Regions from separate parts of the Planococcus sp. VCh962 genome, predicted to be linked through region 3. Evidence: riboswitches for the same ligand, from Rfam matches in the RefSeq annotation. Region 3 holds a riboswitch; each other region holds the start of a gene.

Region 1 (10,785 bases), on a different contig from region 3:
CATCGATGGCAAAGTTGAAAGCCGAAGCTGTTCGTTGGACAAGCTTGAGGACCTTCATATCTTCCTGGACACAAGCTCTATTGAATTATTTGTCAATGGAGGGGAAGAAGTGTTTACGGCGCGATTTTTTGCCGAAGCACATGATATAGATGTTCTCCTTACAGCAGATGGGCATGTGGATGTAACTCTTGAAAAGTGGAATTTGCGGAATCCGAAAGAGCTTTGAATCATTCCAAGATAAAGGTGCAAAGATTAACGCTATTGCATTATCGACATTTTTCAAACTAGGTGCAGAGCTATTGGCCAAAGTTGCTTCGGCCGATGGCTTTGCTCCATATTTTTTATAAGACCCAGAAGAAAGAGCGGAAGCCGTGTCTGCCTAAAGGGGCTTGTTCAGCTCGTTTCAGTTTTCATTATTTGTTCCACTAAACTTTTAGGCAGCTTACATAAAAGGGGGAGTTTAATATGTTTGACGTCGTCGCTCTTGGTGAACTCTTGATTGATTTTACACCAGCCGGAAAATCTGCAAATGGAAATACCTTGTTTGAAACGAACCCTGGCGGAGCACCTGCTAATGTTCTCGCAACGTTGGCCAAATTCAATGCGAGGACCGCCTTTATAGGAAAAGTGGGGGATGACCAATTCGGCTCTTTTTTAGGAGAAACGCTAAAAAAAGGAAAAATCGATACACAAGGCTTAATTTATTCAAAAGATGTAAATACGACATTGGCGTTTGTCCATTTAAAGGATGACGGCGATCGCTCTTTTCATTTTTACCGTTCTCCTGGAGCCGATATCATGCTGGATGAACAGGAAGTCGATCTTGCACTGGTTCAAAATGCAAAGGTTTTTCATTTTGGTTCTCTTTCGATGACGCATGAACCGGCAAAAACGGCAACATTGAAGGCGGTAAAAGCGGCACAAGAAAAAGATGTTTTGATTTCTTATGATCCTAACCTGCGGCCGGCACTTTGGGATAGTTTAAGCCATGCAAAAGAAACAATCATTGAAGGGATGCAGTATGCGGATATACTAAAAATCTCTGATGAAGAGCTGGAATTTATAACGGACATTCGGGGTCTTGAAGAAGGGTCCAAATTTTTGTTTGAGAGATTCGGACTGAAAATTGCCTTAATCACATTAGGTTCAAAAGGCTGTTTTTATCGATTCGGCACAGAGACCGGACACGTAAGCGGATTCCACGTAAATGCCATCGATACCACGGGAGCAGGAGACCTGTTTTTGGGAGCTTTTCTGTATCAATTTATTGAGAAAGAGGCCCCTTGGGATTTAGTCCAAGCAGAAGACCTTGAAAAAATGATTTTATTCGCTAACGCGGCTGCGGCTTTGGGAACAACTAAAAAAGGTGCGATTCCTGCCATTCCTGACTTTCACGCAGTGAATAAATTGATTGATGGAAGAACATGAACAGCCGGAAGCGGAATGGGATTGTGCAAGAAAATTGTGTGAACTTAAATTCAATATCGCCCTGAAAAACCGCAATGATTCGGATTGCGGTTTTTGTATTTTTATCTGGAAAACAAGCTGCCTTCGGGAACAATTAATAGTTAAGGATAAGTTGAAGACATTCGAGTGAGGAATATTTTTAGGGATTTCTGCTACGGTGAGGATATTTTAATCGGCAAAAAAAAAACGCCCCGAAGGACGTTTTCCTGATCAGCGATTGCGCAATTTCGACAGTAAGCGAAGAATTTCAAGATACAGCCAAACCAATGTCACCAGCAGACCGAAAGCGCCGTACCATTCAAAGTATTTCGGGACACGTCTTTCGGATGCATTTTCAATAAAATCAAAGTCCAGCACCAGATTAAGAGCGGCGATAATGACAATGACAACAGAAATTGCAATGCCTATCGGCGATGCATCATGCAGGTAAGGAATTTGAAAACCGAAAAAACTGCCGATGAATGAAATCAGGTAGACGATGAAAATCGCACCTGTAGCAGCGACGACGCCCAATCTGAAATTCTGCGTCACTTTGATGAACCCGGATTTATAAGCGAGCAGTAAACTCAGCAGCACACCGATTGTCAGAAGGACCGCCTGGAAGACGATGCCGCCGTATTGGACTTCGTACTGCGCAGATACCGCGCCAAGAAACAACCCTTCCAATAAAGCATAGAGAGGTGCTGTGAAAGGCGACACTTTCGGTACAAAAATCGTGATTAAAGCTACAATCAGTCCGCCGATGGCTCCCACCAGGATTAGCGGCATTGCGCTATTTGGATTGCTGAGGAACTGATTCCAGGAATAGACGGACGTAGCCAGCAATAAAAGCATTAGGATTAAGGTCTTATTTACAGTGCCTTGGATGGTCATTTGCTTGCCTGCTACAGCTCCGTCGAATTTTTTGAACGACTCATCATTTAAACTCGGGTTTCCACTTCTCAATTGTCTCACCTCTTTTATTAGTTAAAGCAGCTTCAATTATCTCCTCTACATTCTAAGGGACAAAATCGGTTAAATATAAGTTCAATTCTTTGAAAATGCTTCATCTTGTACTACGTTTAGGCGAGCGGAAAGTTTCAATGAATCATGATGAAGCGCATATTTTTTTGCTTTTACGTGGAAACGGGACATGGTTTGGAGAAAATAATGCGGTGCGGAAAGTATTCTCGATCGGAAGGAAAGTAAACGAGATCGGAAGGAAAGTATTTTCACCTGTAAGGAAAGTAAAACCGTTCTCTGGAATGATTTTTCTCTCCTTTACCTAATAAATTACAGTAAGAAGAAGCAGTTTGGCAATGAACAGCGGCCAGGCGAATGATGATTCGAACAGGATAAAGATTTGAATAACTGGCAATGCATAGATACAAATACCTCTTTAAAAAAACGCTTTAATAATTCTTTTACAATAAAATAATCATTTGCCCTATTGTGTATCTTTTCAAGCATTGGTATCATGAAAAACGATGCAAGTTTAGTGTAAATGTAAATTTTATCTTATTTTATTTTCCTTAAAATCAAAATCATGTCCAATATGCATGAAATATAATAAAGAATTAAGTTGTTTAGTATTTATTCGGGAGGAACACCATGCGCTTTCAGGGGATCAGTTTAGAAGAACTAGAAGAATTGGAGCAAGAACTGCTGAGCGTTGGGGAAACCAGGCTTGGCAGTTTAAGTTATTCCAAGATAGAAGTATACGATGCCATGCACAGCCAATTAGAAAGACTCGTGCTAGAGGATGAAGATTATCGCACTTATTATACCTTCATCAAGAAAAAACTAGTGTCTTATTTATTGCGCTACGGCATGCACTCGTACACTGGCCATCAAACCATCTATGAGGATACGGAAAATGTTCTGAAACAAGTTCTTTCTTACGATCCCCAAAATCCGATTGCGGCATACCGTCTCGGCTTTTTAGCTTACCGTTCAGGTATCCATAGCGAAGCGGTCATGTATCTCCAGCAGGCATTGAGCAGCCAGACTTATTATACCGATGATCGATTTTTGCTGAATGCTGAACAAATCAGCCGAGCCGTGCTGTATGTGACGAACAGCGCTCTTCATACAGCTATCCAAGGAGAGGTTCCGTCTTGCAATATGGTGGATCGTTCCAGCAATACATCGTTGTCGACGCAGCTTTGCTATAATGACGGCATGCTCATGAGCCATGCTTATCGGATCGTAACCCCGTTCGGTGCGGTGCTATGCTCGGAAGAAGAAAGTAATGAACAACAGATGAAAGATGTCATCTCGCTTAAATTCAATAAATTCGGTGCTACGCTGACTTATAACGGCATCACGGAACAGCTGTCTCGTATCCATGCCAATGTGCTGCGCTACCTGCTGGTGAAAACGCGGCGCGGCGAAGCGGCGACTCCGTGGTCATTGAAAGACTATTTCCTGTTTACCCATGTTATCACAGGCGTTCCGGAAGAAACGTTTTTGTTAATAGTTTCGGAAGTGAAGCGGATCATGGCTGAAATGGAAATTCCAGCTGCGATTCAAGTGTCAAAGACCGGGAAACAAGGGTTTTATTTTGACGGCTCTTCGCCGTTCGTAGTGATCGACCGGGTAGACGAAGAAATGTCTCTTTAAGATTCAAATTGATATTATTATTAGATTATTTTTAAAAAAGGTTTGACAGTTTTCAAAATCTTTAATACTATTAGAAACATGTTAAAAACAATTGCATATGGAACATTATCAAGAGAGACCGAGGGACAGGCCCGATGACGTCCAGCAACCTACAGAGCGATCTGAGAAGGTGCTAATTCCTGCAGAATGATTTCATTCTGAGAGATAAGCCAAATCCATTCGGTGCCTCTTTCTAAATGAAAGAGGCATTTTTTATTGGCAAAAAAAGGAGGGACACCATGATAAGCATCACGAATCTTTCAAAAGACTATCAAACGAAAAAAGGGACGGTTACCGGCGTCGATAACGTCACGCTGACCATCAACGAAGGCGAGGTATTCGGGATTGTCGGTTACTCTGGGGCCGGGAAAAGCTCCTTGCTGCGCTGTATGAACTTGCTGGAACGCCCGACAAGCGGCGAAATCCATGTCGATGGCGTTGATTTGACCAAGCTGAAAGGTAAAAAGCTGCGGCAGGCAAGGTTGAAGATCGGAATGATCTTTCAGCATTTCTACTTGATCAGCCAAAAAACGGTGGCTGAAAATATCGCCTTTGCGTTAAAAGCGGCCAAATTGCCGAAAGAAGCAATCGCGAAACGCGTCGATGAACTGCTTGAGATGGTGGGCCTGACCGACAAGAAAGATGTTTATCCAGCGCAATTGAGCGGCGGCCAGAAGCAGCGTGTCGGCATTGCCCGGGCCCTTGCGAATAATCCTTCCGTGCTGTTATGCGATGAAGCGACGTCCGCCCTTGACCCGAATACAACGCTTTCCATTTTGCGGCTGTTGAAAAAGATCAACCGGGAGCTGAACATTACCATCGTATTAATCACGCATGAGATGAACGTGGTGAAGGAAATTTGCGACCGCATGGCGGTTATGCAGGAAGGCCGAGTCATTGAAGAAGGCGAAGTCTACGAGCTGTTCTCCGATCCGAAAGCCGAACTGACGAAGGAATTTATCTCATCCGTCGTATCGTTCGATGTGCCGCTGCCGATTCTTGCAGCATGCACCGGCCGCGTCATCAAAGTGCAGTTTAAAGGGGCAGTCGCCGGAGAAGGCATCATCACCGACACGGTCCAGCATTTTGATGTCAAAGGGAATTTCCTGCATGGCTCAATCGAATACATACAAGAAAAGCCGCTCGGGCTGTTTTTGATGGAAATCCAGGGAAGACCGGATAATATCCACCGGGCCATCACTTATATGGAGGGCCGGGGAGCCAATGTGGAGGTGATTTTAAATGGGATTTGATTTTCAGCATATGATGGAATTATGGCCGGACATCTCAAAAGCGTTCGGCGAGACATTATATATGATCGGTGTGTCACTCGCCATTGCCATTGTCATCGGCTTGCCGCTCGGCATTGTTTTGTTTGTCACAGACAAAGGGCTGTTTTTGCAAAACCGGTTCATCAAATCCGTATTAGGCTTCATCGTCAATATGATCCGGTCGATTCCGTTTATCATTTTGCTCGTCGCTTTGATTCCACTGACGAAACTATTGGTGGATTCCACCATCGGGCCAGCAGCGGCAAGCGTGTCCTTGTCGGTTGCAGCGATTCCGTTTTTCGCCCGCATCGTCGAAACGTCGCTGCGCGAAATCGATAAAGGCGTCATCGAAGCTGCAGTGGCTGTCGGTGCCACACCGTGGATGATCATCAAAGATGTGCTGCTGCCGGAAGCGAAAGCCGGCATTGTCCAAGGGATCACCATCACCATCATTTCACTCGTCGCCTATTCCGCAATGGCGGGAGTGGTCGGCGGGGGCGGCATCGGCGACTTGGCGATCCGTTTCGGCTATTACCGCTACGACAACACAATCATGATCGTCACCGTAGTCATTTTAATTGTGCTCGTCCAAATCCTTCAGCAACTGGGAGACTGGACGTCCAAAGCAATAGACAAACGATAAAAAAGGGAGAGAAACTTACATGAAAAAATTCTTATTGCCAGCTATCCTACTCGTATTATTGACATTGCTTGCTGCATGCGGCGGGGAAGAATCCAGCGCCGACAGCAAATCCATCAAACTGGGCGGTACAGCCGGACCGTACAGCGATATGCTGAACCAGGCATTCAAACCAGCCCTTGAAGAAAAAGGCTACACCGTGGAAATCGTTGAATTCAGCGATTACATCCAGCCGAATAACGCTTTGGACAACGGCGACTTGGACGCCAACTTGTTCCAGCACTCGATTTACTTGGAAAACTTCTCGAAAGAAAACGGCATGGATTTGACTGGCCTGATTACAGTGCCGACAGCTCCAATGGGTATTTATTCGAATAAATTCGATTCGATTGAAGAAATTACAGACGGAGCGACCATTGCCATTCCGAATGATCCGGTCAATGCTGCCCGGACGTTCCTAGTATTGCAGGATCATGACTTGATCACGTTGGACCCGGATGCCGAAGAGCTGACCGTTTCTGAAAAAGACATCCAAACCAACACAAAAAATCTGGTGTTCCAGCCGATCGAGGCAGGCGGACTGCCGCGTGCTGTTGAAAGCTCAGACTTGGCAGCCGTTCCAGGGAACTTTGCATTGGCCGCTGACATGAACCTGCTTGATGCATTGGTGCTTGAAAATATGCCGGACCAGTACCGCAACTTGGTAGCGGTTAAAACGGAAAACAAAGACACCCAGCTTTCAAAAGACTTGGTGGAAATCGTGGAATCACCTGAATTCGAAGCATTGATCGATTCAGATTTTGAAGGATTCGGCAAGCCGGAATGGATGGCAAACCGCTAAGAAAGGGAGATTGTTGTGGATGACATTATCGTAAAAGGAGCGCCGGCTGAATATGTCTGCAATACCCATGTCCTCAGCGGGCTCGAAGAAAAATTGCTGGCAAGAAATATCAAGAAGGTCTTGATTTTGACTGGTACCAAGTCCTGGGAAGCTTTGCGCCCGTTCTTTCCGGAACTCGACAAAGTGGAAGTGGCATATGAAATTTACCAAGGACAGTGTTCGCTGACTGAAATCAACCGCGTTTCCGGAATTGCGAAAGCATTAGGAGCCGATGCCATTATCGGAGCGGGCGGCGGCAAAGTGCTCGACATCGCAAAAGCCGTCGCCCATGAAAATAGCATTAAATCGGTGCTGATTCCGACACTGGCATCGAACTGTGCGCCGTGGACTCCTTTAAGCGTCATCTATACGGATGAAGGGACGATGACCCATTACACCATCTTTCCGGGAAGTGTCGATTTGCTGCTGGTCGAACCGAGGGTATTAATCGGCGCACCGGTTCCGATGCTCGTCGCTGGCATCGGCGACACCGTTGCGAAATGGTACGAAGCGGATGTTCAGATCAGCCGTTTTGAAGACCCGCCAATCGCTTTGAAAATCGCTCACTACACCGCCAAATTATGTGCCGACGAAATGTTCCAGAATGCAGAATCGGCCATTGCTGACGCCAAACAAAGAAAATTATCAGATGCATTCATTAAAGTGGCCGAAACCATCATTATGCTGGGTGGCATGGTCGGCGGCTTCGGAGACAAATACGGCCGTGTGGCGGGGGCCCATGCCATTCACAATGCTATGACCATCGCACCTGAATCCCATCAGGCGCTGCATGGCGACAAAGTGGCATATGGCGTATTGGTGCAATTGCTGCTCGAAGGGAAAACGGATGAAGTGGAGCGGCTAAAAGAATTCTATCAAACAATCGGCTTGCCCGCTTCACTGGAAGAAGTCGGGATTCCGAGACGGTGGATTGAAGAAATCGCGGTACAGTCGACGCGAGAAGGTGAAACGATCCATGTGTTGAGGAAAGAACCGATTCGTGCAGATGAAGTTGCTGCAGTGATGAAGGAAATTGAAGGGATTGTCACCGCATATTAAACACGGTTTAATAATGTAGCAGATTTAAAATTGAACTTTTTAGTTTAAATTGCCAGTGCGAAGATCTGGTTTATACTGTTCTTAAATGTCTATATAAAATTGTGAACGTTCGTAAAGTGTTTTAGGACCTTTACGAACGTTCTTTTTTGTGGTTTTCTAGAGAGTTTAGTAGCGTTCGTAAATGTGTACTTTTACGAACGGTTTTAATCATTCAGCGATAGGTGTAAAAAAGCAGCAGTGTAAATTCAAAATTTGCACTGCTGCTTCAAATAAGGAAAAATCACTTTATAGATTTGTAGTTGTTTCTTTGGGGGCGCGATGTTCAAGTGAAATTAAAGTGGAATTTGTCCATTCTCATGTAAAGGATTTTTGTCAGTTGCTCCGCCATATATTGGGGGGACTGTTGAAACTCATCTTTAATCCAGTGCTTGATCATCCCGAGCACGGCATAAGCCTGGTAGCTGGTGTAAATATTTTGATCGATTAAAGAATCATCGTTCTCTTTAAAAAGATTTGCAGTTGCATTTTCCAAAAATCCTTTAAGAATTTTGATGAATTCGTTTTGGAAATTTAAACTGTTTTCATTCGTCAGCAGTGCTTGATAATAGTATCGGTATTGATGGACATGTTCAAACAGTGTCAGAGTGGATGGTAAAACTGAATCGTTAATCTGGAATTCAGAACCGCTCTCGTAAGGAGATTTCATCGAAGCAATTAAATCATGAGCTGATCTTTTAACCACTTCCTCGAGAATTTCTTCTTTCTTATAATAGTGATAATAGTAAGTACTGCGATTCACACGCGCCTGATGCGTGATATCCGATATGGTGATTGTTTCAAATGGCTTTTGGAGCATCAAAGTAACCAGCGCTTTTCGGATTTTCGACTTTGCACTAATACGTCGGCTTTGCATTCAACCATTCACCTGCACTTTCTTGGCCTTTAGCGCAAACCAACAAATTCTTGCTGATTTGTTGGTTGAGCCTTTCTGTCATTATATTAGACTGAGGGATAAGGGCAAAGTTAAAACACTTTCAGAATTTTGAAAGCTTAACCATTATGAGGAGGAATTAATATGTCAAGATTAGAAGGAAAAGTTATTTTGATTACTGGCGGCGCTCGCGGTATGGGAGAAACAGGCGTACGCAGATTGGCAGCTGAAGGAGCGAAAGTGGTATTCACGGATATTTCCGAAGAAGCCGGCAAACAACTGGAAAGTCAATTCAGCGAAAACGTTAGCTTCTTCAAACAGGATGTAGCCAACGAACAGGATTGGAAAGAAGTCATCCAGCACACTGAAGACACATTCGGTCCATTGGATGTATTGGTCAATAACGCGGGGATCGACTTGCCGGCCGAAGAAATCGAAAAAGTGGATGTCGCTTCTTATCAAAAAGTCATCGATGTCAACCAACTTTCGGTCTTCCTGGGCATGAAACATGCAACAACTTCCATGCGGAAAAATGGTGGGGGCTCAATCGTCAATATTTCGTCGTTGGCTGGCATCATTGGCGCTCCACAAAAAATTGCTTACACGGCTTCCAAATTCGCTGTGCGCGGAATGACAAAAGCAGCTGCTTTGGAACTTGGACAATACGGCATCCGCGTCAACTCGGTACATCCCGGCTATATCAAAACGCCGATGACAGAGGGGCTTCTCACACCCGAAATCGAAGCAAGTTTCCCGCTGCGTCGTGCAGGCGAACCCGAAGAAGTGACGAATATGGTCGTCTACCTCGCTTCAGATGAATCCAGTTATTCAACTGGAGCCGAGTTCGTCATTGACGGAGGATCGGGAGCCCAATAACACACAAGATGAAGTTAAACAGAGCTATCCCAACAGGTCATAAAAATAACCTGTTGGGATAGCTTTTCTTATTTCTGCAATTTACCTGCTACGAGTCCTCCATCAACTGGTGAAATGACACTATTGATCTGTTTTGCCAAATCGGAACACAGGAATAATACGGCATTTGCCTGATGTTTAGTGCCATTGAATCTCGCTTTCCAAGGAGCATGGCTATTCTGGCTTTTTTGGTCTTTTTCCTTTATCTATATTAACTAAGCAGAGGGCAATATACCTTTTGCTCAGTTATTATTGTTATGTTTTAGTTAACATATGATGACTTATCAGAAGAAGCTTGAATAAAAAAGAGGGAGAGAGGATGCTGAAAAACAGCTCTTCTCTCCCTTTGGTTCGTAAAAGCGTACTTTTACGAACGCTTATTATAAGCGAGCAGAAATGAGATATACAATTTACTATATTTAGAATATACTTACTTTATTTTTCAAATGAGGTGAATGGAATGTTTTATCCAAATGTTCGAAGTAATTAGTTCTCGGGCTGGAAAAAACGCGTACCAGCTGTAAAGGGGGTAGTGCGCCTATTTCAGCAGAGAAGCTAGACTTGGAACGAAATCGATGAGCATTTTTACATTTGAAAGGTGGAGCTATTAATGAATGAGACCGAATACAGAAAATTTTATGAGAATGTTGGAAATTTAAACGGATGGGACTTCAGCCAATTACAAGTCTTAAGTGATGTTCCGGAATGGGATTTTTATGATGAAGTGAAAAAAAGATCTCAAAAAACGGATGTTCTTTTGGATATTGGGACAGGTGGGGGAGAAAATGTCTTAACGATCGCTTCTTCGATGCTTTTGACGGTTGGCATTGATTTATCGCATGGAATGATTAAAACAGCAAAAGAAAACATAGAAAAATCTAGTATACCGAATGTGAAATTTTTTCATATGTCTTCAGAAAAATTAACATTTCCTGAAGGGTTCTTTGACATTGTAGCGAGTCGTCATGCGCCATTCAATGCA
Region 2 (10,785 bases), on a different contig from region 3:
CCCTCTATCGGAAGACAGCACTTCTTGCAAGGAAGAAACAAAACACATCGGCAGCTTTGTGCGCATGAGATGCAGCCGCTTTGCATGTTCCGGTTTGACTCCTGTAAAGATGCTGGATGTGCCCATCAAGCTGAAAGATTGAAGAAGGGAATCCAAATGGCGCAGTCCGTCATCGGTAACCTTTCCCATTGCCGTCAAATCAAAAATGACAGTGTCAGCCTGGGTTTCATAAATGCGCACCAGCAAGCGTGGCGTAAATGCCAATACCTGTTCTTCAGTCAAATCGCCAAATAAGGGAATGAGCAGCCGTTGTGTATCCAACTGGATGCATGGTGCAGATAATTCCCTCACTTTTTGAAGCAATTCCAGCGTTCGTTCTTTTTCCTGAAAAAGATCATAATCCGTTTCCCGAAGTCTTTCCCGAAGTTTGGCCAATTGGCCCGAAACACGTTCCAGCTGATTGTCCTTCGGCACAATGATAAGAGAAAGAAAGGTCGGATCACTCCAATTGCCATAAACATCCGCTAAAAATAAATCGCCTTTGTTAGAGACGAAATTCAGTTCAAATTTAGGCTGAAGGGGTTCGGAACTCAGCAAAGTCCGAGCTTTTTGCAAACTATCTGCATCAACGATATCTGTGAATTTGCGGCATTCTCCAAATAATTCATATGCTTCAATAGAGTAGTCAACTACAGATAATTCATTGTTCACTTTAAATGCCGGGAGCGGCAAACCATTAAATTGAGATTTCGTAGTCATTTTCAGGCTTCTCTCCCGTCTTGATCCAAAGTTCTAATTGGTTTAAGTCTCTTACCACCATTGCCCCGCTGTTTCTTAAAGAATTCGAATTCGAAATATTGACTGCACGTCCGCCGACCAGAACAGCCGGCTGGAACTTCAATGCCAAAAATTCATTTACGTAGGTTTTCAATAAAGGCAATCTGTAAGCTAGCGCTGCCGACAAAGCAATGACGTCAGGTTTCCATTTTTCTGCTGCTTCCAAAGCATGCGGCAGTGGCAGATTCGGTCCCATATATTGGACCGACCAGCCATATTCCCGGAACAGAGATGCCACCATCTTCAATCCGATATAATGGTCTTCTCCTTCTGGCCCCAATACCATGACTTTTCTTTCCCCGCCGCTTTCTGCCAGTTTTCTATTTTCTACAGCAGATACCACGAAATCGCAGATTGCGGTAGCCAAATGTTCATCGGCAACTGTGATTTCATTGTTTTCCCATAACGTGCCGACATGATACATCGCCGGCGTCAGTAATTGGTCGAACAATTCTTTTCGGCTATGGCTTTCAAGAAAAGATTGAATCTGGCGCAATGCTTCCATATCTTCCCCTTGCAGAAACAATTCCGCTAGTTGGGTTGGCTGCATTATCTCCTCAACCTCCTTTTGCTACGATTTAGAAAGTAATTTATTTGCTTGCCGAAGGCAATCCAGCATAAAGTTTTCTTCAAGTTTTTCCGTTTTTCCTGGAAGAATCTTAATGAGCCGTTCAAAATTATCAATGATGAGTGCTGTTTCCACATTGCGGCTGTTCAATACCGTTTCCAGCCAGCGGCTGTAATCTAAAAATACTTGTTTGTCTTCCAGTTCATAAGCTGTTTCGAGATGATCCAAATGATGATGATTGTCTTTCTCGGTATGCTGGAAGCCCTGTTCACCGAACCGTTCCCAAAGGCTTGGATACGCTTCATAAATGCTTGTGGCTGTTTCCAAGGCGATTTGATCTTTAATAGCTTTGTTCATTCGGCGACGACCTCGTATTGCCGGACTTTCGGCACGATTCCTGCTAATGCCTTGTCCGGATAATGTTTTTCAAGTTCATGGATTTCTTTGAATTCATTGCTTCGGACCCATTTCAAATAAGCTTCTTTTGAATGCCATTCCAAATGCACCGTCAATTCATTTAACTTTTTAGTGTTCTGAATCAGGCGAAACTGATGAAAGCCTTCGGCCTGGTCCACCCGCCGGGAACGATTTTGATATATTTTTATGAGATCCTTTGTCTTTTCTTCTGGCACTTCTACTGTTGACGTCACAATATACATCCACATTCCCCTTTTAATGATTGATATTGCTAATTATAACCTTTCGCTATTCGAATTAAAAGAAATGCACTGTTGCCGAACTCCCTTTCGGTTCAAAGTCATTTTTTGATAATTTTCACTTTTCCCTTGCACTTCTATTCGAATTGCTCTAAACTTTGAAATATCGAACAGCGTATAACTTCATATTTAATTTCTTATCAAGAGAGACGGAGGGATTTGGCCCTATGATGTCTCAGCAACCAGCCTCGCGGCCACGGTGCTAATTCCAATAGGCATTCGCCTAAAAGATGAGAAGATTGTGTTCCTGAACAGGGGCTTTCTTCTTTTTTGAAGAAAGCCCCTGTTTTTATTAAAAAGATGGCGAAGTTTTAATCATCGATTTCCCTTAGGCTTTCGCCAAATTTGAAGAGGAGGTTTGTCACTTATGACCGATCATTTGGAAACTCAATTTATCCATTCAACCGGAGTTGACCGGCGAACCGGTGCAGTAAATGTGCCTATATACTTGTCTTCGACCTTTCACCAGCCAAGCTTTGATGAATTTGGTCCTTTCGATTATAGCCGTTCAGGAAACCCGACGCGCTTAAAGCTGGAAGAAACAATCGCCAAACTGGAAAATGGCACACGCGGTTTTGCGTTCGCTTCCGGCATGTCCGCCATCTCTTCCGCGTTCATGCTTCTTTCTGCAGGCGATCATGTATTGGTGTCTGAAGACGTCTACGGCGGCACTTACCGTTTTGTTACAGAAGTGCTGAACAAATTCCAAATCGATTACACGTTTGTCAATATGACCGATTTAAGTAAAATGGCTGAAGCAATCCGGCCAAATACTAAAGTGATTTATATTGAGACACCTTCTAATCCAGTCATGAACATCACCGATATTGAAATTGCCGCAAAACTGGCAAAAGCCAACGATTGCCTGACATTTGTCGACAATACCTTCATGACGCCGCTTTATCAAAATCCGCTGGACCTCGGAGCAGACCTTGTCCTTCATAGTGCGACGAAATTCCTTTCTGGACACAGTGATATCATTGCAGGGCTTGCCGTTACAAAAGATGTGGAACTGGGCGACCGGCTTGGGTTTATTCAAAACACATTCGGTTCTGTTTTAGGAGCACAGGATTCCTATAACTTGATCCAAGGCATTAAAACTTTGGGGGCCCGGCTCAAGCAGTCAGCCGCTTCAGCTCGCATCATCGCCGATTATCTGCACAGCCATCCGGTAATTGAAGAAGTTTTTTATCCGGGTTTTCGTTTCCATCCGGGCTACCCGATCCATGAACGGCAAGCCTCAGGTGCAGGAGCAGTCCTGTCATTTCGCTTGGCAGATAAAGCAGCTGCCTGGACGTTTGTTGAGAGCTTGCGCATTCCCATCTTCGCTGTCAGCTTAGGCGCAGTCGAGTCGATTTTATCGTATCCAGCGACGATGTCCCATGCCTCTATGCCGAGAGAAGAACGTGAAAAGCGGGGCATTACAGACGGATTATTGCGCCTGTCAGTCGGATTGGAACATACCGATGATTTACTGGAAGACTTGGAACAAGCATTGCAGAAAGTCCGGGAATCTGCCGGAATCACATCGTCTATACGATAAATAGCAACTTTTCTCCTCTTGTCCAACAAAAAAGCCGTTCAATCGATTAGATTGAACGGCTTTCTTCTATATATATGTTAACTGCCTGACCCGGTCGCAACTTCAACTGACTGATTTTCCTGCACAGATGCGTATTTTGCTACACCTGTTTCCACTGCTGCTTTTGCAACAGCTTCTGCCACTGCTGGTGCTACCCGCAGATCGAATGGAGCCGGAATCACGTAATCATCATGGATTGCCTTATCCTCAATCAAACTGGCAATCGCATGTACAGCCGCAACTTTCATTTCATCATTGATTGCACTTGCCTGAACGTCCAATGCACCTCTGAAAATCCCTGGGAATGCCAATACATTATTGACTTGATTCGGGAAATCAGAGCGGCCAGTTCCCACTACACGAGCCCCTGCCTCTTTCGCCAAATGCGGCAGGATTTCCGGATTTGGATTGGCCATTGCGAAAATGATGGAATCTTGAGCCATACTGCGCACCATGTCCTGGGTAAGAGCACCTTCTGCTGAAACCCCGATAAAGACATCTGCACCTTTGATCACTTCGCTCAGTAATCCTTCAATGCGTTCCGTATTGGTGTTTTCTGCAACTTTTTCCTTGAACGGATTCATGCCGTAGGTCCGCCCTTCAAAAATAGCTCCTTTGGTGTCACACATGATCAGCTGGCTGCAGCCGAACTTTCTCAATAGCTTAACCACCGCTATGCCAGCAGCGCCTGCTCCGTTGACGACTATTTTTGTTTCTGAAATATTTTTTCCGACTAATTTTAGAGCGTTGATCAAACCAGCTAATGTAACAATTGCTGTTCCATGCTGATCGTCATGGAACACCGGAATGCCCATTTCTGCTTTCAAACGCTCTTCAACAATAAAACATGTCGGAGCGGAAATATCTTCTAAGTTCACCCCGCCAAAACCGGGTTCCAGCAATTTGACGGTTTGAATAATTGTTTCAGCATCGGTAGTATTCAAGCAAATCGGGAAAGCGTCCACACCAGCAAACTCTTTGAACAATACAGCCTTTCCTTCCATCACCGGCAATGACGCTTCAGGGCCAATATTTCCAAGTCCAAGAACGGCAGTTCCATCAGTGACAACGGCCACAGTGTTGCCTTTCATCGTATAGTCATATACTTTACTGCGGTCTTGTGCAATTTCCTTGCACGGTTCAGCTACTCCGGGAGAATAGGCTAAGCTTAAATCGCGTTCATTCTTCACCGCTACTTTTGATCGGACTTCCAATTTCCCTTGATGTTGTCGGTGCAAATGTAAAGAATCGTTTTTTAGGTTCGACATTGCCTCATCTCCCTTTGTTCATAATTGTTCATTATAAAGAGTTTTCTGAAAAAAGAAACCCTTTTTCGGCTATTGGTATTACAATTCAGTCTTTCGACTGAGAGCAAGAAAAAAGGAAGCGCTTTCTAAGCCGCTTCCTTCCCAAATCCTTACTGCCCCATATAGTCCCATCTAAAATATAGATTGGCCATCCATTCCTCAAGCCACTTTTATTAACATTACAAATAGCTATATCAGTGGTTCCTTCCATATCGATCAAGCATTTCTAAGGCAACAGTGTTCAGGACTTCTCCTCGAATTTGTTCAATTCATTTCAAAGACAGGTACCTCTTTCACTTTCAGTGTAGCGGTCTCTGATAATTACTTTCTATTTTTCTTATTCGGTTTTGCCAGTACTCATTATTCATTTTCTCCAGCAGATTTCATATCATTTTTCAGGAAATGAATGAGTGTCTGTTCTCGTTTAGCATTGATTTTCTCAGATACTTCCGGATCCCATTTATAAAAACCTTCACCATTTTTATCTCCGAATTTCTTTTCTTCCACCAATTTTGTCAGTACCTCTCCAGAACGCTGCGCTTTCTAAAGATCTTCGAACAAATAATCCGAAATGGCAGAAAATACATCCAATCCGCCCATATCCGCTGTCATCAGTGGTCCGGTTACCGGCTGACGTCTCCCAATGCTATATGTCACTGCAGCATCGATGTCTTCTTTTGTGGCAACCCCTGAATCGAGCAAGTCCTGTGCTTCCCGGAACAATGCATACTGCAGACGATTTCCAATAAAACCCGGCAATTCCTTGTTCAATAAAATCGGTTTTTTATTCATAGCAGTCAGTACATCCATGGTGCGCACCACCGTTGTGTCGTCAGTATATTTTCCTTTGACTACTTCCACTAAAGGAATCAAATGGCCAGGGTTCCAGAAATGGGTCACGATAAAGCGGTTCGGATGCTGCATATCTTCAGCCAATAAACTCGGCTTAAAGCCGGAAGTGTTGCTTGCGATAATGACTTCTTCCCCTGCCATTCCTTCAAGCTTTTTATACATCGCTTTTTTCAATTCAAATATTTCAGGAATTACTTCAATGATATACGTAGCGTCCTTAACCACATCCGCAAGAGACATTGAAAAATGGATACGATCTTTTATTCGTTCAGCTTCTCTTTCGTCAAATAAGCCATTTTCAATCATGACCCTGAGTTTATTGCGCAGCCCTTTCCCTGCATTTTCAAGGTCTTTTTCATTAATGCCATAAACTTTTACCGAATGCCCAGCCCAGGCGGCCGACAATGCGATAGAATGCCCCATCGTACCACAGCCTAAAATCGAAAGCTTCTCCATAGTTCGCACTTCTTTTTTATATGTATAACGAACTATACCCAGCAAATTAATAAATTAATAGCTTTCTCTGCACTTTCGATTTATTAATTAATATTCAGCAGAGATTAAGAAACTCTACGGATTGAATTGCTTTGTCACTCCTTTCTCCAATCATTCATTTCATTCAATCTTAAAACGAAAAACGCCCATGCACTCAACACATGGGCAAACTGCTTACTAGACTATTCGATTGATTCCAAAGAAGAGGTCACGATAAACTCTTCCTCTCCTTCACCCATCCGAAATTCCCGTTTCACTTCCCCAAATCCTTTGACGAGATATGTCCGAAGCAAGGCACCTTCTTCGCTGGTGCTTTCCAGTAGAATCGCTTCTTCAAAAGAGCGGTATGGTGTTTCTACTTGGGCGTCAGTTTCGATGACGGTCATTCCTTTGACTTTATCCCCTATTTCTATTGGAACTTCCAGAAACAGCGCAATCGGTTCCAGTGACTGTAGTTCTTCTGTCGTCGGCTGATAATCCTCATAATACTCCGGCTCTTCTTTAACTAAATCGATTCTATTTTCCTGAAGCCGATAAACCCGCAATGTTACAGTTCCACCATTATCCTCGTAAACAGCTACATGATCTTCTTCCAAATATTCGGTGCGAAGCGTAATTGCCGCAAATTCATTTCCTTCTCCTTTAAACTTTGCCGTCGTGCCGTCTTCCATGAAATACGCATAGAGATCTTTCGGGTTTGCATCCGGTTCCTCTGCTGCTGCCTTTTCACCTTCAGACTTCTCCATTTCTTGCGGTATTTCCGTCTCAGGCTCAGGAGTCCCCACTTCCGGCATCACAGGCTCAGAGCCACAAGCAGACAGCATCAATAAAAAGATAAGAATTCCCGCTTTCCGTAGCCGTTTCATTTGAATCTCTCCTTTTTGAATTAGACGTGATTCGTTGTCAGCCGTTTCACATATAAAGGCAGGAAGCAGAAAGTTATAGGGCTTATTGGCAATATTAATTTTTCCAAGAACAACAACCGCTTAATGTCATTTCTGATATTGAGGAAACACTTCTTTTATATGCTCGAGAGGCTTTGGAAAATGTATATAGATCAAAAGAAAATGCCATTCCGGAAGAATTATTCTTCCGGAATGGCATTTTTTATACATGAAAGGACTCATCATAAATAGGCTTGACGTGCAATTTATATTGTTGCTTTACTTCTTCAATAGCATAAATTCCGCCTGGCAGCTTTCCGCTTTCAAGCTTTTCAATATGCGCCTCTACTTGATCGGCAAAATATTTACCGCATGCTACCTCATTCGGATATTGTTCCTTCACTTTGGCTACTAATGATTCATCAAGCATTTCATTAAATGCATAATATAAAGCAGCATTCACTACAGTCAAGGAATCCCCGCTTACATTAGAGACCATATAATAATTGCCATAATCGTCTTTCAATAAATCTCTTTCTGCCATTATTTCCATGCAAGGCCGCCTCCTTTGTTCTCTTTTACTTATACCCGCTCTTCAGGAGGATTAACATGGTGCGTAATTCAACAGCCTATAAATAAGACAGTTATACTTTCAGATTTGTATTATGTCAGCTGCCAATTCAATTCTTTTTGTTGATGAAATCAAGCTATGATTTATCCTGCATTAATCATCAGCAAGACACCTGCTCTAGAGGGGAGGTGGGGATGGAGAATGCATGAATTTCTCTTTCTTCCCAATCGCTTCAATGACATGGCAGGTGCATTTGATGCCGTTGATAAAATCAATGATGCCCATTTTTTCATTGGGTGAATGGTTGGCTTCATCGAAATTTGCATACGGCACAATAAGTGATGGTGTATTCAGTACATCAGTCCATACATAATCCGGCAAACTGCCACCCATGCTCGGCTGCATAACAGGCTCTTGCCTGAACGCATTGTGAACCGCCATTTTTACTACATCCACAATTTCAAGATCAGCCGAAGTCCGGGAAGGTTTCATGCCGCCGAGGTTCTTCACTGAAATATCCGGTGCATGCTTTTTTACGTGCGCTTCAATTTTCCGGTAGATGTCATCGGGATCTTGGTCAACAACCAGCCGGATATCCATTTTAAGTACTGCTTTGGAAGGAATGATGGTCTTGGAACCTTTGCCACCATATCCACTTGTAAAACCTGCGATATTAAAAGTCGGTTCCAAGGTCATTTTTCGGTAATACTCTTCTTTGTCCATGTTAAAGCCGGTATAGCCGATCTGATTCGCGATACTTTCCCGATCAAATGGCAGACTTCGGATCAATGCTTCTTCCTTTTCAGTAATAGGGCGGATATTGTCATAAAAACCTTCAATTAAAATATGGCCATCTGAATCACGCATCGTATTCAATAAATCGATGATCTTCCATGCCGGATTCGGAACAATATTTCCTTTGTTGCCAGAATGGTTATCCCAGTCTGCGCCTTTTGCCGTGAATTCAATATAGGAGATTCCCCGCACGCCCAAAAGAACCAATGGGGCACCACTGTCGTGTTTTGGACCATCTGAAGTATAAACCAGATCAGCTCTCAGCATCTCTTTGTTTTCTGCTACAAAAGCCGCCAGGTTTGGACTGCTAACTTCTTCTTCGCCTTCAAACAAAAATTTTATATTGATTGGAAGTTTCCCTTCAACATCTTGATAACTCTTAATTGCCAATAGCTGGGCCATCAGCTGACCTTTATTGTCCCCGACACCTCGGCAATAAATCTTTCCGTCTCGTATAGTGGGTTCAAAAGGAGGTGACAGCCATTCTTCAACAGGATCTGGGGGCTGTACATCATAATGGCCGTAAATCAATAAAGTAAAAGCTTCCGGATCTTGGATGATTTCACCATAGATAAAAGGATTTCCTGCTGAAGGCATAATCTTCGTTTTGATTCCTGTATTTATCATCAGCTCTAGCAGCATATTGCAGGCTTCATCGATTCCTCTATTTTCAGCACTGACACTTTCAATCCGGAGCAGCTTGTATAATGTCTTCAAATATTCTTCTTCCCGTTCATTGATAATGCGTTCTATAGATTTTAAAGAGTCACTTATATGCGCCATCTAATAATACCTCCTTTTCTTTTAAATTATTATATCTAAGTAACACGATAATAGCATCGAATTTTCTGTTTATTTAAAATGGTATTTTGTAGCTGTTTTCCTGAAAATCAAAAAAAGCTTCCCGCTAATGCGAGAAGCTTTGTAGCTTGTTGAGAAAATTGAAATTTGTATTAACCCTTATTCCTTAACCGATATTCCGCCAACCAGCTGCGCTTGCCGCGGGCAAGACATTAGCCGACGCCTACGAGGCTAAGTCTTTGCGACGAAGCAGCGAAGTGATGTGAGCCCTGAGACCCCGCAGGGAATGAGTTGGGCAAAAGCAGTTTGCCCAACTCATTTGCGACGAAGTTAGCGCAGCGATGCAGGAGCACACGGTTTTCGCCAGCGACTGAGGAGGCTCAGGGCCACACCCCTCGGAAAGCGTCCGCCCTGGAGCGCAATGACAGAAGAACATACGTGTTTCTCAACAGCCAGAAAAGCTTCCCGCTAATTGCGGGAAGCGTAAGTCTTATACGTTGATTAAATCACCAAACAAGGAAATTAGAAGCAGGCTAACGCCGCCAACCGACAAAGCAGCAATTAACCCAATATAAAATGGTGTGATGCCGAGACCCTTAAAAATCTTCAAATTTGTACTTAAACCTACCCCTGCCATCGCTAATCCCAACATATAAGTAGAGCCGAACGAACTCCAAAAACCATAAAAGTCTTCCCAGGCTTGCGGGCTGAATAGATTAAACGCCTGTCCAGTGGAAGAAACAGTAGCGTCTCCAATCGTACGCAACAGTGATAATAAGAAGAAGCCAAGAATGAACAATGGGAACAGTTTATACCATTTCGGCAGCTTTGTTTTCTGACCGTTCTTGTTGCCATTTCTGAAAAACAGGAAAGAAACAAAAGGAATGACGGCAATGATGAATAAGTTGCGGGTCAATTTGGTAATAGTCGCAACATCCACTACCGTATCCGAGTCATACGTTTGATCATAAATAAGTGCGGCGCCCGTTACTTGTGCCGTATCATGAATAGCGGTTCCTAAAAACAACCCGGCTTTTATCGGCTCATCCGGAAAAAAAGCATGGGCCAGATAAGGATAAAACAGCATACCCAGCAATCCGAAAATAGTAATGTTGGCAACCGCATATGAAATCTCGTTTTCTTTCGCTTTGATTACCGGCGCTGTCGCCATGATGGCGGTCACGCCACAAATCCCAGTGCCTGTCGCAATTAATGTACCCAGTCGGTTCGACTGATTCAACTTATTTGTGAAAAACAAAGTGACAAACAGCCCGACCGAAATACATGCCACAATCAGCGGCACCCCCCAAGCACCCAGCTTTAATGCTTCCGTTAAACTCAATCGCAAGCCCAGTAAAATAATACCGGCCCGCAATG
Region 3 (10,785 bases):
CCGATGCTGAAAAATACGATTTTCTTACCGAGATTCCAAATGAATTGATTGAGGCGACTTCAAGTGAAGGCTCGAAACTTGGGACTGGCGGAATGAAATCAAAAGTGGAAGCAGCACAGACGGCATTAGCCCTAGGTGCACAAGTATTTATCGGAACGGGTTCCGGCAATGAAAAACTGCTGAATATTCTTGAAGGAAAAGGGGACGGAACTTATATCGGAGACGAGCCTCAAGCGACGGTGAAGAACTCCAAACAATGGCTCGCTTTGCATTCCATCCCGCTTGGGAAAATCAAAGTCGACGATGGCGCAGCACTGGCCATATCCGAGCAAGGGAGAAGTTTGCTTCCGGTCGGGGTCATCGATATCGCCGGAAGTTTTACGGCCAATGATGTAGTGGAAGTTATCGATCCCTCAGGGGAAGTGGTGGGGCGCGGCCAAGTGAATTATTCCTCCGAAGAACTTTTGGAGATTAAAGGTTTATGCAGCAAAGAAGCCAGTGTCATCACCAAAACAGGCAAACGGCAAGTCGTCATTCACCGCAACCAATGGTTCAGCCATTCAGGAAAGGGGCAATAACAAATGAGTGAAATACTTCAAGCTGGCAAGACAAATGACTTGCTGCAAAAAGCACAGCTGGCCAAAACAGCGGCAGCAGTTATGGCTAAAACAACGACAGCCCAAAAAGATGAAGCATTGCGCTTGATATCCAGTCAATTGCTGGAGGAGCAGGCGTTTATTTTAGCTGAGAACGAAAGAGATATAGCTGCAGGAAGAGCAAGCGGGATGAGCGAGTCGCTGATTGACCGCCTGAAGTTAGATGAAGGACGGCTAAGCGATATAGTAGCGGCATTGATTCAGTTGACCGAACTGGATGATCCGGTCGGCGAAGTGCTCGAACAATGGGAACGCCCGAACGGTCTCGCAATGACCAAAATCCGCGTGCCGCTTGGCGTAATTGGCATGATTTACGAAGCGCGCCCCAATGTGACCGTAGATGCTTCAAGTCTGTGCCTGAAAACCGGCAATGCAGTCGTGCTGCGCGGTAGTTCAACCGCCATCCATTCCAATAAAGCCTTGGTGAAAGTGATTCATCATGCTTTGGAGAAAAGCGAATTGCCGGCAGAAGCGGTTCAGCTGATCGAAGACACGAGCAGGGAAACAGCAACGCAAATGTTCAAGCTGAACTCGCATCTGGATGTGCTGATTCCAAGAGGCGGTGCAAAACTGATTCAGACTGTTGTTGAAAATGCCAGCGTGCCGGTCCTTGAGACGGGTGCCGGAAACTGTCACGTTTATATCGATGAAACAGCCGACGCAGAAATGGCCATCTCTATCGCTCTTAATGCGAAAATCCAGCGTCCGTCCGTCTGTAATGCCTGCGAGACCATCCTGGTACATAAAGAATGGGCCAAACATCATCTGGCTGAACTTCTTGAAGCGTTGCAGCAGCAAGCAGTCCAAATCCATGGCGACGAAGCGACTCAGCAATACGGCGAAGTGATTCCTGCCAGTGCAGAAGATTGGGGCACAGAATACCTGGGCCTCGAAGTAGCCGTCAAAGTGGTGGACACGGTCGATGAAGTGATTGAACACATCAATTTATACGGTACGAAACATTCGGAAGCGATTATTTCGGAAACCCTCGAAAACGTGGATAAATTTTTTATGGAAGTGGACGCTGCAGCCGTTTACCATAACGCATCTACGCGCTTTACTGACGGTTTTGAGTTTGGGTTCGGAGCTGAAATCGGCATCAGCACGCAAAAACTTCATGCGCGCGGTCCGATGGGGCTGCCTGCTTTAACTTCCACAAAGTACTTGATCCAGGGCAATGGTCAAGTGAAATAACCAGAGAAAAAGGCCAGAAGCAATCAGCGCGATTGGATTCTGGCCTTTTTCATATGTAAGAGCTTAATTTGCAGCCTTTGCTCTTTTATGTCGCCACATCAGATACTGGTAGCGGATTGTGCAGCCGATGCAATAGCCCATCAACGCAACTCCGGCTGCTGCAACAACCATGATACTGAAAGCATAGCCCGCGAGCGTAAAACCGAATAAGAAAGCTAACAGTGATATACCCAGGCAAATGGTGGCAATCCATTGATTGAAAATCTGCTGGGCGCGGTCTTCCTGAATGTATTGGTTTATCGGTTTTTTCAAAAATCGTCTGGCAAATAAAATCACCGGGTTCTTGCCGGTGATAAGCGTCAAGACGCCTGCGGCAAATGGCAGGAGCAGAATCGCTTTATGGAAAATCAGCGCCAAGATGACGGTAAAGACAATAAACAATTGATTGGACTGAACAAGTGGTTTTGGAATCGTCATGCGGAAGCCTCCTCGGATTGTCCATTAGTATACCAAGCAGTCAGGTAAGAATAAAGAAGGAGGACTTGGGTTTTATAGCCCGTTGGAATAAAGGAGATTCCGTTCTCTGATCAAAATAGAGTCTGCATCACCCTTTTATCTTTGATGAAGCTGCGGCGAAATTTACGGATAACAGTTTCATAAGTTTCAGCCGAAAAACACCGGCATTCCTATGCCGGTGTTCAACTTCAATCAGTTAGTTCTGCACACTTTCTTCTTCCTGATAAACAGGAACCCAGCCTTCAGTCGTAACGAAAATGCGGACAGCGACAACTTTGCGGTCATCGGCCAATGTGAAGTAATGCGTGATATTTTCAGGAACCGAGATCAAGTCTCCCGGAGACAAATGAACTTCAAAAAAGCGCTCGTCTTTTCCTTGGATAATGAAAACACCGTGTCCACTGACAATGTAGCGCACTTCGTCATCTGTATGGATGTGTTTGCGCTGGAAGTTCTTCAGCAGTTCATCCAATTTCGGATTCGAATCGGAAAGCGAGATGATGTCGGCTGCCTGATAACCGCGGCGCCCTGAAATATCGTCGATTTCCGCTTTGAAGGCTGCCAGGATTTCTTCCTTTTCTTCATCGCTAAGATTGAATTTTTCGTGCAGATGCTCCGGCAATTTGTTGATGTCCCAATGCTCGTAAATAACTTCCTGCTGTTCCAGGAATGCTGCCACTTCGTTTTGTGCTTCGATTGTTTCATTTGTTCCTTGAATTTTGATGATTGCCATTATGAATCTTCCTTTCTGGTTTAAGTTTTAATGTGAATGTACTTGATATAAAGCCATTTGGTACTGGAATAGAAATTCACTGGCCTCCAGCAGCTTTTTGGCTTCAAAGCCGTTTTTGCCCCACACGGTAATGCCATGGTTCCGAATCAGCACTGCGCCGCTATCGGAGGTCAAGTTTTTTTGGAACTCTGCCGCTAGGTCAGGGATGTGTGCGTGATTTGGAATGATCGGGATGGTCAATACTGCATCTTCATCCCATAAGCCGAATGCTTTGATAAGTTCAAGGCCTTGGAAATCAATTTTTCCACGGTCCCCGTATATTTCCGAAATGACGTTATTGGCAACGGTATGAACATGGAGGCTGCATCCCGCAGCCGTTTTTGAATAGACTTCACAATGCAGCAAGGTTTCAGCCGATGGCTTCAGATGTGTATCATCGACTGCCTTGCCGGCGGCATCCACCAGCAAAAAATCTTCTGCAGTGCGTTTGCGCTTGTCTTTGCCGCTGGCCGTCACCAGAAATTCAACAGGTGAATCTTGAACTTTGATGGCGAGGTTGCCGCTCGTTCCCATGAACCAGTCGCGGAGCGCCAATTCGTCTTTGATATCTGCGAGTTCCTGCCACCGTTCCTGAAGCGCCGTCATAGTTTCACACCCAGACGCGCATCGATGATGGAAGTGACATCCCGGAAGTTTTCAAACGGTTCATACGGCAAGCCGAGTTCTTCGCATTTTTCGATTAAAAAGTCTCGGGCAATGACGAGGTCAGCCCGTTTCGCTGCTTCGAGATCGGTGATGGAATCTCCGATGACGATGCTTTTCGCGCCGTCTTCGAGCAATTCGCGGATGATGGACGGCTTGCAGCAGCCGCAGCCTTGGCTTGTGCATTCTCCGTCGCAGCCATGCGGAAAAGTGATGTTGATTGTCTCTCCAGAAAAATCCGCTTCGTTGCAATAAACGCCTGCGAAAGGGCCGAACGGTTCAAGGAGTGGATGGACAAAAAAGTCAATGCCGCCGCTGACGATGTATAGCGGAATATCCTGTTCTTTGGCATATGCTATGAATTCGGAAAAGCCGTCACGGATTTGTGCCTGCTCGAGCACATAGCGGATAATGTCCTCTTTTTTCGATGATGGCAGCAGCGAGAACATCTTTGCCACGCCTTCTTTTATAGAAATCCGTTGGGCCAGGATGTCGTCTTTAACCGGTTCCCAGCCGGATGGATTGAATTTTTTCATGATTGCGATGATGTTGTCGTTGTTGGTGACGGTGCCATCAAAATCGCAGAAAATTACTGGTTTACTCAACATGCTTACCCCCATATTGCCAATGCTGTTTTTAATTCTTCATGCTGTTCGGAAGCGTCGGCGAGTGTTGTTTTGCTCAGAATGGCATCAACTGCCTGGCGGAATGCTTTTCCGCCTCCCACTGCACCGTCCGGGTGGCCGTGCACACCGCCTCCGGCATTGATGATGCTGTCGATCCCGAAATCGTTGATCAATAATGGCACCAGCCCAGGATGGATACCTGCAGAAGGCACCGGGAAGCTCCGCTTTAATGGGCCATCCTTTACCAATTCCTCGCCGAGTGCCAGTGCCTGCGCCTTTTCAAGTGCAACACTGCCGTAAGGGGAAGGGAACAAAGAAAAGTCAGCGCCTGCGTAGCGGACCAGTTTTCCAAGTGCTAGAGAGCTAGCCAGCCCGTAAAAGTTCGAAGAAGTGAAAGCACCGCTGAACGCTGGATGGGCCATGAGCGGCAACCGGATATCCGGGTCTTCTGCCAGCTCCTGCAGAACATCAAGTCCGTATGCATGGACATTGAACAGCAGCGCATCCGCACCAAGTTCGCGCGCTTTTTTCGCCTTGTCCCGCAAGTTCGAAGTACGCCCCGATAAATTCACTGCATAAAGCGTCCGGTGCCCGGTTTCTTCAAAGACCTGCTGTAAGACGTTCTTCCCGGTCGTAATCCGCTGTTCAAAAGGCGTCAGCGGATTGTCAAAGAGGATTTCATCATCTTTTACCAAATCCACTCCGCCAAGCGCCTGCTGGCGGAGCTGTGAAGCGAGGAAATTCAAGTCGCGGCCAATGACGCCTTTGAAGATACTCATGACAAGCGGCCGTCCGTCTACTCCGAGTAATCCCCGAATGCCGTCGATGCCGAACCGCGGTCCGGGAAAATGGGCAAGCAATTGCTCATCAAACTCCAAATCGAGCAGCTTAACTTCCCCATCCAGCGATAATTTGCCGAAAACGGTAGTTAAAATCGCCGGCAAATCCGCCGAAAAATTAGCGTTTGGGTATGAAATCTTCACCACCGCTTTGATTTCATCCGGCTTTAGCGGATGCGGGGAATCTTCAAATTCCGTTACCGAAACAACATTTCCTTTATGCTGCTTTAATTGCTGCTGTTCCAATAATGGCAAGTCGGTCCATGATCCGATTGTGAGGCCAAGGGCGATTCCTTCGGCCTTTTTCCCGAATGAACCGGCTTTGCCGTATAACTGGTAAGTCGCTGTCAAATTGCTCACTGCGTTCACGCTCCTGTTAAAAATCAAAATAAAAAACCTCTTCAAACAAGAAGAGGTTAATAGGCTTAACAACTTCTTATTTCTCAGCCGCATCAATCGGCTGCAAGAATTAGCACCGTGTCCGTTATGGACCGGTTGCCGGGTATCATAGGGCTTGTCCCTCCACCTGCTCTGAATAAGAATGTGTATTCAATTGGATTAATAAAGAAATTAATGTTGATTATTTCATGCCTTAAACTTTCTGTCAATAAATATTCGCAAAATTATTTGTAGTGAAAAAAGTTATTGACAGTCAATTCTGAACCGTGATAGGATTCTTTTCAAACAGCATACAGTTACTCAAATAGTACTCTTATCAAGAGCAGGCAGAGGGATATTGGCCCTATGACGCCCAGCAACCGACCGTAATACCTTCGTGAGAAGGGGCGCTTTTGCGCCGGAATGCAGATTCCGCAAGGCACGGTGCTAATTCCATCAGAAATGACCATTTCTGAAAGATAAGAGGCATGGAATCTATCATTCTAGGCCTCTTTCTTGCGGAAAGAGGCTTTTTCTATTGACCCGGAAAGGTAGATGAATGATGACCATAGCATCCAAACAATACGAAGCATTAACATTAGAAAGAGCCATTGCAATGGCTCAGAGCCTATATCCATTCCCTGAAGGGGCCGAACTTGTATGCCGCGAAATCGGCGATGGCAACTTGAATTACGTGTTCCAGATCAAAGATCAGAAAAGCGGAAAGGGCCTGATCATCAAACAAGCCTTGCCGTATGCGAAAGTTGTCGGGGAAAGCTGGCCGCTGACTTTAAAACGCGCAACAATTGAAGCGAACGCTCTTCAAAAACACGGAGAATTTGCACCTGGGCTTGTACCATTCGTTTATGCAACCGATGAAGAACTTGCGATTACCGTGATGGAAGACTTGTCTCACTTGACGATTGCGCGCGATGGACTGATCCAGGGTGCGGCATATTCAAGACTGTCGGAAGACATCGGTGAATATTTGGCGCGTACGCTGTTCCATACTTCCGATTTCGCACTGCACCCGTTCGAGAAAAAGCGCTTAGTGGCCGAGTACTCCAACCCGGAACTGTGCAAAATCACAGAAGACCTTATTTTCACTGACCCGTTTTTCAATAACGACACCAATAATTACGAACCGGAGCTGCAGCCGACTGTCGAAGCTATCTGGAAAAACGGTCCTTTGAAACTTGAAGCGGCAAAGCTGAAGTTCAGCTTTTTGACGGAAGCGGAAGCACTATTGCATGGTGACCTCCATACCGGCAGTATTTTCGCCAGTGAATCGGAAACGAAAGTCATCGACCCGGAGTTTGCTTTTTATGGTCCGATCGGCTTTGACGTCGGCTTGTTTCTCGCAAACTTGATTGTCCAGTCGCTTACACGAAGCGGCGAAGAACGCCAAGTGATCGTGAACCACATCGAACGCACATGGAAAGTTTTCTCAACCCAGTTCTCAGAGCTTTGGGATCAGAAGGGCATTGAAGCATTCAAAGAAACGGCGGGCTATAAAGAGTTTGTACTGGAAAAGATTTTCCGTGACACACTTGGCTTTGCCGGCTGTGAATTGATCCGCCGCACAATCGGCCTGGCACACGTCAAAGACCTGGACGGCATTGAAGATGCGGAACTGCGAATCGGTTTAAAGAAACAAGCTTTACAAACTGGCGAAGCGTTGATTTTAAAACGTTCCGAGTTAGGCTCAATAGATGCAGTAACCGGTCTGCTTGAGGAGTTGGAGCAATGACCATTCCTTTATCAATTGCCTGGACAGACGGGCAGTTGGTCATCTTAGATCAACAGAAACTGCCACATGAAATCGACTATATAACACTTGAGACAATCGAAGATGTCTACGAAGCCATCTTCACGCTGAAAGTGCGCGGCGCACCGGCCATCGGCATTGCCGCCGCATACGGCTTAGCCCTTGCAGCGCAGCGCCATAACGCTGGAACGCTGGAAACATTCCTGCATGATGTCCGTAAAAAGGCAGTTTATCTCGGAGAGTCACGCCCAACAGCGGTCAATTTGATGTGGGCGCTTGATCGGCTGCTTGAAAAGGTTCAGAAAGCTGAAACTGTAGCAGGCGGAAAAGCACTGCTCATCCAAGAAGCGGTACGCATCCATCAGGAAGATGAAGCTTCTTGCCGGCAAATCGGCGAATATGCCTTGTCGCTATTGGAAGGGCATAAACGGGTTATGACCATCTGCAATGCCGGCTCGATCGCCACGGCGAAATACGGAACAGCATTGGCGCCGTTTCATCTTGGAAGCGAGCGCGGCCGTCAATTTGAAGTGTTTGCATGTGAGACCCGACCGGTATTCCAAGGTTCGCGGCTGACCGTCTGGGAGCTCCAGCAGTCAGGAGTGGATGTCACACTCATCACCGATAGTATGGCGGCCCACACCATTGGAGCAAAAGACATCGAAGCCATTATCGTCGGTGCAGACCGCATTGCGGCGAACGGCGATACCGCCAACAAAATTGGAACACTTAATCTGGCAATTCTCGCTGATGCTTACGGGATTCCGTTTTATGTAGCGGCACCCGCATCAACATTTGACCTCACTATTGAAAGCGGGACAGAAATACCGATTGAAGAACGAAAATCGGAAGAAATCACCCATATCGGAAACCGCCCGGTGGCACCTCTGGGCACCAAAGTATTCAATCCGGCTTTTGACGTGACCCCGTCCCGCTTTATCACCGCAATCATTACTGAAAAAGGGATCATCAAACCCGATTACCATCAAAACATTCCTGGAGTTCTCAACTTGTATGCAGGAAAAGGAGAAAAATCATGAAAAATTTCTAACGATAGGACAGAAAGCTATAGCTAGAAATTTCCCAAATAGCCGTTAATTTTTAGAGTAGCAAAATGAACAACGCTGCCAACAGTTTATGACAAGCTAAAAAGAACCGATTCAGTAAATCGGTTCTTTTCTTATATCCAACGGTCTTTCACAAATAACACAAAATGGATTTCTCTATCCAATAGGTAAAGACTGTTTCAGGACTTAGTTTTTCGTACTCCTTCAGCTTCAGGTACATATCCAGTCCGTCCGAAACGTCATGCCATAAATCCATAAAGGCGAAATCAAAATGCCCTTCAGCCATGCGAGTTTGTGCATATTCAAAAGCATCCGCTTTAATGATGTTGATTTTGTGGGCATTTTTGAATTGCGGAAGAATATGCCTTTTAAATAAACGGATAACGTTCTCGTTACTATCGACAATGGTAACGCTGTCCACATTATCTTTTTCTGAAACCATATAGGCATAATAACCAAGCCCCAGACCAAATGTAAGCACCTTGCCAAAAGCCTGCTCAATCGGTTCTTTCATTGTTTCAATTTCATTTGGTGTGATGGTCATCCAAACCCGGCCATTTTCCAGGACAGCCGGAAACGGGAATTCCGTTTCAAAAAAGCCGACTTGCGGAATCTGCCTGCCTTCCTTTGTTCTGATGATATCGTTGCTGACAAACCCTTCAAAAGGCTTATATTTCTCATACGTTAATTCGCTGTTGCCAATTTGTATCCGTGGTATTTTGATGTTTTGGTAATAGGGATTATTGGCGTAGTCAGAGGCTTTAAACATATGGAGCATCTTATTGAAATAGTTGTGGAATAAGGCTTTGTCTTCAGGATTGTCGACAATATCAAGCCCGAAAGCGGCAGCGAGTATCACGGCAAAGGCATATTCAGAAGACACTCCGGCACTGACTATCTCATCCATTTCTTCTTGGCTAATAAAGTCTGGTGCATTGTTCAAATAATTGCTCAGCAAGGCAAATACTTTGTAATTGTCTTGTTTTATTTTCTCATCCATTTGATGATTGCGTTCCATCTTCTCACCTGATTTAAAATTATTTATTGTTTTCTTCAGGCCCACTTATATAAGGCGCTTAGTTATCATTTAACCAGAACAAAAAAATTTTCTCTAATCATTTGCTGAAAGTGCAGATTTCCATGTGTTCTTGCCAATACAAAAAGACTGCTGGTCAACGAAACATCGAGCAGTCCTTTACTATTCTTTTCGAATGCTTCTATTTATCAGGCACGTAGCTCGAGATGACTACTCCGGAATCGGTAGTCCGGCTGTCTGTCAGCATGAATTTCTTCTGATCCATCCCTTCTCTAAACAAGCGCTTGCCTTCGCCCAGCACAAGAGGGAATGTTAGCAGATGCAATTCATCGATCAAGTCATGCTCTATTAGCTTCTCAACCAAAGTTCCACTTCCATAAACCAGCAATTTCTGTTTCGCTTTCTTTAAATTTGCAATCTCTTCTGCAGCATTTTCTTTAATGAACGTTGCATTCCATTCCGCTTCAGTTAAGGTTGTCGTTGCGACATATTTGGCCATTTCGTTTATCCGATGGGCAAATCCTTCTTCATCTTCCCTCTCTGGCCAGCGTGCTGCAAATTCCTCATAGGTGATCCGTCCAAGCAATAAAGAATCGCTCGCAAAAAGCAAATCCAACTCGAACTTGGCAATTTCATCGTTCCAGTAAGGGGCGGTCCAGGAAGGCGATTCCATGACTCCGTCCAGCGTCACATACATCGACACGACAATTTTCCCCATATGAACAGCTCCTTTTTGTCGGCTTTAAAGAAACAGCAGATAATAATGTATAGATTCTCCACTGGCAAAAGAATTCCTTTATTTTGAGAGGTGCAATTGGATAGAAAACAGGCCAATATACTGTTAAAATTAATAGAGGAAAACAATTTTGAATTTTCCGAATTAAATATAGAGAGAACAGGGAAATTTGATTTCCAAAAATAAATATGTGAAGAAATTCAAACTAATCAATATGGCTAAGCCACCTGTAAGAAACCAGCCATTGAAAGGAGGTATGGCTTTCCCTTGCTCGACAAAAAAGTGTGAACCGCGGCGTGACTCCAAGGACAGCGTTGTATTTCGTAGAAGCTATGGTTGATGCGAAAGGAGTCTGGAGTAAGATGGGCACTGCTTTTATTAAAGTAGCCGCTGTTTATCTGTTGATCGGTCTTTCTTTAGGGATTTATATGGGGATAGCCGAAAGATTCGAATTTACCCCTGTACACGCCCATATCAATTTGGTTGGCTGGGCTACTATGGGGATATTCGGGCTAATCTATAGCGCTTTTCCAA

The links. A riboswitch is a leader RNA that binds a small molecule or an ion and turns the genes downstream of it on or off. The one in region 3 is predicted to bind S-adenosylmethionine.
Region 1: it holds a riboswitch for S-adenosylmethionine, as region 3 does, so the genes downstream of both, AC3AQ9_RS02895 (methionine ABC transporter ATP-binding protein) here and mtnW (2,3-diketo-5-methylthiopentyl-1-phosphate enolase) in region 3, are expected to answer to the same signal.
Region 2: it holds a riboswitch for S-adenosylmethionine, as region 3 does, so the genes downstream of both, AC3AQ9_RS18100 (aminotransferase class I/II-fold pyridoxal phosphate-dependent enzyme) here and mtnW (2,3-diketo-5-methylthiopentyl-1-phosphate enolase) in region 3, are expected to answer to the same signal.

What each region holds. Positions count from the first base shown of each region.
Region 1 covers NZ_JBYLHS010000001.1:550,832-561,616, forward strand. The annotation lists gene AC3AQ9_RS02875 (glycoside hydrolase family 32 protein) at 1-226, shown strand, start outside; gene AC3AQ9_RS02880 (PfkB family carbohydrate kinase) at 466-1,428, shown strand; gene AC3AQ9_RS02885 (Bax inhibitor-1/YccA family protein) at 1,678-2,412, opposite strand; gene AC3AQ9_RS02890 (tetratricopeptide repeat protein) at 3,058-4,068, shown strand; SAM riboswitch class I at 4,171-4,279, shown strand; gene AC3AQ9_RS02895 (methionine ABC transporter ATP-binding protein) at 4,347-5,360, shown strand; gene AC3AQ9_RS02900 (methionine ABC transporter permease) at 5,350-6,021, shown strand; gene AC3AQ9_RS02905 (MetQ/NlpA family ABC transporter substrate-binding protein) at 6,041-6,859, shown strand; gene AC3AQ9_RS02910 (iron-containing alcohol dehydrogenase family protein) at 6,875-7,957, shown strand; gene AC3AQ9_RS02915 (TetR/AcrR family transcriptional regulator) at 8,280-8,870, opposite strand; gene AC3AQ9_RS02920 (glucose 1-dehydrogenase) at 9,033-9,764, shown strand; gene AC3AQ9_RS02925 (class I SAM-dependent methyltransferase) at 10,414-10,785, shown strand, end outside.
Region 2 covers NZ_JBYLHS010000009.1:80,034-90,818, forward strand. The annotation lists gene AC3AQ9_RS18080 (STAS domain-containing protein) at 1-759, opposite strand, end outside; gene AC3AQ9_RS18085 (cobalamin B12-binding domain-containing protein) at 737-1,387, opposite strand; gene AC3AQ9_RS18090 (hypothetical protein) at 1,409-1,762, opposite strand; gene AC3AQ9_RS18095 (antibiotic biosynthesis monooxygenase family protein) at 1,759-2,064, opposite strand; SAM riboswitch class I at 2,256-2,358, shown strand; gene AC3AQ9_RS18100 (aminotransferase class I/II-fold pyridoxal phosphate-dependent enzyme) at 2,489-3,664, shown strand; gene ystJ (NADP-dependent malic enzyme) at 3,742-4,971, opposite strand; gene AC3AQ9_RS18110 (hypothetical protein) at 5,371-5,517, opposite strand; gene AC3AQ9_RS18115 (3-hydroxyacyl-CoA dehydrogenase family protein) at 5,554-6,318, opposite strand; gene AC3AQ9_RS18120 (hypothetical protein) at 6,540-7,223, opposite strand; gene AC3AQ9_RS18125 (hypothetical protein) at 7,465-7,794, opposite strand; gene AC3AQ9_RS18130 (M20/M25/M40 family metallo-hydrolase) at 7,990-9,390, opposite strand; gene AC3AQ9_RS18135 (YeiH family protein) at 9,899-10,785, opposite strand, start outside.
Region 3 covers NZ_JBYLHS010000003.1:124,147-134,931, forward strand. The annotation lists gene proB (glutamate 5-kinase) at 1-578, shown strand, start outside; gene AC3AQ9_RS11825 (glutamate-5-semialdehyde dehydrogenase) at 582-1,850, shown strand; gene AC3AQ9_RS11830 (DUF4395 domain-containing protein) at 1,914-2,327, opposite strand; gene AC3AQ9_RS11835 (acireductone dioxygenase) at 2,563-3,099, opposite strand; gene AC3AQ9_RS11840 (methylthioribulose 1-phosphate dehydratase) at 3,127-3,744, opposite strand; gene AC3AQ9_RS11845 (2-hydroxy-3-keto-5-methylthiopentenyl-1-phosphate phosphatase) at 3,741-4,406, opposite strand; gene mtnW (2,3-diketo-5-methylthiopentyl-1-phosphate enolase) at 4,412-5,626, opposite strand; SAM riboswitch class I at 5,700-5,808, opposite strand; SAM riboswitch class I at 5,976-6,130, shown strand; gene mtnK (S-methyl-5-thioribose kinase) at 6,204-7,394, shown strand; gene mtnA (S-methyl-5-thioribose-1-phosphate isomerase) at 7,391-8,452, shown strand; gene AC3AQ9_RS11865 (O-methyltransferase) at 8,610-9,497, opposite strand; gene AC3AQ9_RS11870 (dihydrofolate reductase family protein) at 9,697-10,233, opposite strand; gene AC3AQ9_RS11875 (cbb3-type cytochrome c oxidase subunit I) at 10,614-10,785, shown strand, end outside.